2 linked regions of the Azoarcus sp. KH32C genome follow. The protein of the gene in region 1 interacts with the protein of each later gene in a pairwise test. Links are inferred from orthologs where the notes say so. Each region holds a gene or a part of one and is shown in the gene's direction. Other genes may lie near its edges.

Region 1 (2,720 bases):
GCCCCGGTTGCCGCTGCTCCGGCGGCCATCGTCGCCGAAACCGTCGCCCCGGCTGCACGGATCATCGAGCCGGCGCCGCAGTCTGCTCCGGCGAGCGCTCCGCAGGCTCCGATCGAGTCGCCGCCCGCGAGCGAAGGGACTACTCCCGCCGGCGCGGCGAGTCCCGACGCCCTGGCGGGCCTCGCGGCCGGGCAATGGCACGACACCCTGCGCGCATTGGGGCTGGGCGGCATGGTGCGCGAATTCTCCCAGCACTGCGAATGGCTGGGATTCGTCGACGGCGTGCTCGAGCTGCGTCTTTCCGAGGCGCACCGGCACCTGTTGAGCATGAACCCCGGCCTCGTCGACCGGCTGCAGGATATCCTCGTCGCCCATTGCGGGCAGCCGCTGAAGCTGCGCGTGCAGGTTGGCGCCATTGCCGGCGAAACCCCCGCCCAGCGCGACGAGGCCGAGCGGCGCGTGCGCCACGCCGAGGCGGTCGCGGCGCTCGAGCGCGATCCTTTCGTACGCGAACTGATTGAACGATTCGATGCAACCCTCGTGGAAGCGTCGGTCAAACCTCTCTAAGCCAATTTTTTTGGAGATCTGACCATGATGAAGGGCGGAATCGCTGGCCTGATGAAGCAGGCCCAGCAGATGCAGGAAAACATGAAGAAGATGCAGGACCAGCTCGGCAGCATCGAAGTCGAAGGACAATCGGGCGCCGGCATGGTCAAGGTGCAAATGACATGCAAATACGACGTTCGTCGTGTCAGCATCGACCCGTCCGTGATGGACGACAAGGAGATGCTCGAGGACCTCGTCGCCGCGGCCGTGAACGACGCCGTGCGCCGCGTCGAGACGACGACCCAGGAGAAGATGGCCGGCTTCACCTCGGGCCTCAACCTGCCGCCCGGAATGAAGCTGCCCTTCTGATCCGATGTCATCTCCTTCCAGCCTCGACGAACTGATCGAGGCCTTGCGCGTGCTGCCCGGGGTGGGGCCCAAATCCGCCCAGCGGATGGCCTACCACCTCCTGCAGCGCGACCAGCGCGGGGCGCAACGCCTCGCGCAGGTGCTGGGCCACGCGCTCGAAGTGCTGCGCCATTGCGAGCGTTGCAATACCTTCACTGAAGATGCCGTGTGCCAGCGTTGCGCCAGTCCGCAGCGCGACCCGTCTCTGCTGTGCGTCGTCGAGATGCCGGCCGACCTCGCGATGGTCGAGCAGACGCACGCCTACAACGGCCTCTACTACGTCCTGATGGGGCGCCTGTCGCCCCTCGATGGCATCGGTCCGCGCGAACTGCGCCTCGACAAGCTGCTGGCGCGAGCCACCGACAGCGCCGTGCGTGAAGTGATCCTCGCGACCAACTTCACCAACGAGGGCGAAGCCACCGCCCACGTGATCGCCGAGGCGCTCGCCGCCCGCGGCATCAAGGTCAGTCGCTTGTCGCGCGGAGTGCCCGTGGGCGGCGAGCTCGAGCACACCGACGCCGGCACCATCGCCCAGGCCCTCGTGGAGCGTCGCGCCTTGTAACAGTCGCGCTGTTGCGCTGCGCAAAAAATGATGCCGAATACCGCTTTCGGCTGATATCTCCTGTGCGCCAAAGCCCTGAATTAAGGGCGTTTAATGATCCCGCCCTTTTTATGTTGCGGGTTTCTTGCTAGACTTCCGCGGTTTTTTTGTATCCGGAAACGGGTTTCTTTTTCAGGGATGAGGCTCATGAGCGTGGATCAGAAGATGGACAGTGGCCGCCGGCAACTGCTTGTCGCGACGTCGGCCGCCGGTGGCGTGGCTGCGGTGGCGACGGCAGTGCCGTTTGTTGCCAGTCTGACGCCGTCCGAGCGTGCAAAAGCTGCTGGAGCGCCGGTCGAGGCGGATATCAGCAAGCTGGCGCCCGGCGAAATGATGACGGTGGAGTGGCGTGGCAAGCCGGTGTGGATTCTGCGCCGGACCCCCGAGATGCTGGCTACGCTTGACCAGACCGAGGCCGCCGTGAGCGACCCGGAGTCCAACAAGGACATGCAGCCCGAGTACGCGAAGAACAAGGCTCGTTCGATCAACCCCGAATACCTCGTCGCCGTCGGTATCTGCACCCACCTGGGCTGCTCGCCGAGCGAGAAGTTCAAGATGGGTGCCGAAAGCGGCATGGGCGACGACTGGCACGGTGGCTTCCTGTGCCCCTGTCACGGCTCCCGTTTCGACCTCGCGGGTCGCGTCTACAAGAGCATGCCGGCTCCGGACAACCTCCAGGTGCCGCCGCACAAGTTCCTCACGGCAACCACGATCCTCATCGGTGACGACTCAAAGGCCTAAGCGATGACTACGAAATCACAACAACTGCTGAACTGGGTCGATGAGCGGTTCCCGCTGACGTCGACCTGGAAGGCGCATCTGTCCGAGTACTATGCGCCGAAGAACTTCAACTTCTGGTACTTCTTCGGCTCGCTGGCGTTGCTGGTGCTGGTGATCCAGATCGTGACCGGCATCTTCCTGGTCATGCACTACAAGCCGGACGCCTCCGTGAACGCATCGGGCATCCCCGTCGCCTTCGCCAGCGTCGAGTACATCATGCGCGAAGTCCCGGGCGGCTGGCTGATCCGCTACCTGCACTCGACCGGCGCGTCGGCCTTCTTCATCGTCGTCTACCTGCACATGTTCCGCGGTCTGCTCTACGGTTCCTACCGCAAGCCGCGCGAACTGATCTGGATCTTCGGCACCCTGATCTTCCTCGCGCTGA
Region 2 (2,819 bases), 2.3 Mb from region 1 along the record:
CACAATTGAGAAAAGCATGAATCCGGACAATATTTCCCAAAGCGAAGGGTCGTCGAACGGTTTCCGGACTGGCTTCGTGGCGATCGTCGGGCGTCCGAACGTCGGAAAGTCGACGCTTCTTAATCGCCTGATCGGGCAAAAGATCAGCATCGTGTCACGCAAGGCGCAGACGACCCGGCATCGGGTGACGGGGATCCTGACGAACGACGACGCCCAGTTTGTGTTCGTCGACACGCCGGGATTTCAGACGAAACACCGCAACGCCTTGAATCGTTCGATGAACCGGACGGTATCGCAGGTACTGGGTGATGTCGACCTTGTGTTCTTCGTGATCGAGGCTGGGCGTTTTGGCGAGGATGATCGTAAGGTCGTCGATGTTCTGCCACAGGGGGCGAAAGTCGTCCTCGTCATCAACAAGGTGGACCGCCTGGTGGACAAGAGCGCCTTGCTGCCCTTTATTGCACGGATGAACGAGGTGTTCCCGTTTGCGGAGATCGTGCCACTGAGCGCGGAACGCGGCACGAACGTCGATGAGTTGCTGAAGGCGGTCACGCCCCTGCTGCCCGAGGGGCAACCGATGTATGGCGCCGATGAGGTCACTGATCGGAGCGAACGTTTTCTTGCTGCGGAATTTCTGCGAGAGAAGCTGTTTCGGCTCCTCGGCGACGAATTGCCTTACGGTATTGCGGTAGAAATCGAGAAATTCGAGACCGAAGGGAATTTGCGACGCATTTTCGCCGCCGTCGTGGTCGATCGTGCAAGTCACAAGGGGATCGTGATCGGCAAGGGCGGAGAGCAACTCAAGCGGATTGCGAGCGAGGCCCGGGTCGAACTTGAGCAACTGTTCGATGGAAAGGTGTTTCTCGAGGTGTGGGTCAAGGTCAAGAGTGGCTGGGCCGATGACGAGCGCGCCCTCAAGAGTCTCGGCTACGAATAATTTCCCGAACTGCGTGAGTTCGTGAGCCAGAAGCAGCGTGTCGAGGAGCAGCCCGGGTTCGTTCTCCATACGCACCCATGGCGGGAAACGAGCCTCATCGTGGAGGTTTTCTCGCGGGATTTCGGGCGCGTGGCTTTGGTGGCAAAAGGTGCGCGCCGCCCGCAATCGCCGTTGCGTGGCTTGCTGATGGCTTTTCAGCCCCTGCTGGTCAGCTGGACCGGCGGTGGAGAGGTCAAGACCCTGATGCGTGCCGAGTGGTGTGGCGGCCAGCCTCTTCTGACCGGGCGTGCGCTGATGTGCGGCTACTACCTCAACGAGCTGTTGTTTCGGCTTACCGCGCGGGAGGACGCCCATTCCTCACTGTTCCACGCGTATTCCGAAGCCATAGGGACATTGGCGCGTACCGATTTTCTCGCTCCCACCTTGCGGCGGTTCGAACTGGCTCTGCTGCGGGATTTGGGTTATGGCATCGAGTTGGAGAGCGACGGCGAGTCGGGAGAGGCCGTCGATGCGACGGGCGAGTACCTCTATATAATCGAGCGAGGCCCGGTCCGCTTCGAGGGCGAGGAAGGCGATCTGCCGACCCTGAGCGGACAGACTCTGCTGGATATGGCGCGTGCCGAATTTTCCCGGCCCGAGACGCTGGCGCAGAGCAAGGGTTTGCTGCGCATGCTGATCAATCATTATCTCGGCGGACAGACGCTGCAGTCGCGCCGGGTTCTCAAGGAGTTGCAGGAGCTGTGATCGAACTCGGCGTAAATATCGACCACGTCGCGACTTTGCGGCAGGCCCGTCGCACCTGGGAGCCTGACCCCGTATGGGCCGCCGTGGAGGCGCATCTCGGTGGCGCCGACGGCATCACGGTGCATCTGCGTGAGGACCGACGCCATATTCAGGACGACGACGTGCGGCGCTTGCGCGATCTCACTCAGGTCAAGCTGAACCTTGAGATGGCTGCCACCGATGAGATGGTTGGCATCGCTTGCGCGCTGAAGCCGGAGATGGCGATGCTCGTGCCAGAGGGGCGTCATGAAGTGACCACCGAAGGCGGGCTCGACGTCATTGCCCAAGAAGCTCGGCTAAAGGACGTCGTGAGCCGTTTGGCCGATGCGGGAATTGTCACCAGCGTTTTCATCGACGCGGAACTGGCACAGGTGGAAGCCGCTGCCCGGATTGGCGCGCGGGTCTGCGAGATCCATACGGGCCCTTATGCCCACGCCTTCCACGCCGCCGGGCGCGATTCCGAAAGCGCGGCGGTGTTGGCGGAGGTCGCCAAGGTCGCGCGCGCGGGAGAGACAATCCGCGGACTGGGTATGCGTTTCAATGCCGGTCATGCGCTCAATTATTACAACGTGCAGCCGATCGCGCGCTTGCCCGGAGTGCGGGAACTGCATATTGGACACTCGATCGTCAGTCGTTCCGTATTCAGTGGCCTGCGCGAGGCGGTGTGCGAAATGAAGCGCCTGATGCGCGAGGCCGCCGACCGCGGAGTCTGAAGGCCGCATGGTTTTCGGCATTGGTACCGATATCGTCCGGATCGGGCGCTTGCGCGAAGCGCTCGAACGTCATGGCGAACGGTTCGCGGCGAGGATTCTTGCCGAGGAAGAGTGGTCCGATTTCAAGGCGAGCCGGGATGCGGCGCGTTTTCTGGCGAAGCGTTTCGCTGCGAAGGAAGCCTTCGGCAAGGCGCTCGGGACGGGTGTTGCGGTGCCGGCGACGTTGCATGCTGTCGCAGTCGGGCATGATTCCTTGGGGAAGCCCATGTTCCGTTTCGGCTCGGAACTTGCCACCTACATGGCGCAGCGCCAGTTGAGCGCCCATTTGAGTCTGACGGATGAGGCCGATTACGTCGTGGCCTTTGCCCTGATAGAGAAAACATGAA

The links. Proteins that work in one complex are often made in the same cells at the same time.
Region 2: the proteins of recR (region 1) and recO interact in binary tests that used the Escherichia coli proteins (3 or more experiments, as listed by UniProt). The link is inferred for Azoarcus sp. KH32C from one-to-one orthologs.

The regions. Positions count from the first base shown.
Region 1 is NC_020516.1:930,727-933,446, forward strand. Bases 2-2,717 are described here. They hold recR (recombination mediator RecR), read left to right. Parts: upstream 2-919; coding sequence 920-1,516; downstream 1,517-2,717. Other genes in these bases: dnaX (DNA polymerase III subunit gamma/tau), read left to right, coding at 2-567; AZKH_RS04220 (YbaB/EbfC family nucleoid-associated protein), read left to right, coding at 592-915; petA (ubiquinol-cytochrome c reductase iron-sulfur subunit), read left to right, coding at 1,703-2,296; AZKH_RS04235 (cytochrome bc complex cytochrome b subunit), read left to right, coding at 2,300-2,717. In the rest of the region: more of dnaX, read left to right, coding at 1-1; more of AZKH_RS04235, read left to right, coding at 2,718-2,720. UniProt on the Escherichia coli protein: May play a role in DNA repair. It seems to be involved in an RecBC-independent recombinational process of DNA repair. It may act with RecF and RecO.
Region 2 is NC_020516.1:3,194,013-3,196,831, reverse strand. It holds recO (DNA repair protein RecO), read left to right. Parts: upstream 1-958; coding sequence 959-1,681; downstream 1,682-2,819. Other genes in the region: nagZ (beta-N-acetylhexosaminidase), read left to right, coding at 2,815-2,819; acpS (holo-ACP synthase), read left to right, coding at 2,441-2,818; AZKH_RS14010 (pyridoxine 5'-phosphate synthase), read left to right, coding at 1,678-2,433; era (GTPase Era), read left to right, coding at 17-937; rnc (ribonuclease III), read left to right, coding at 1-20. UniProt on the Escherichia coli protein: Involved in DNA repair and RecF pathway recombination.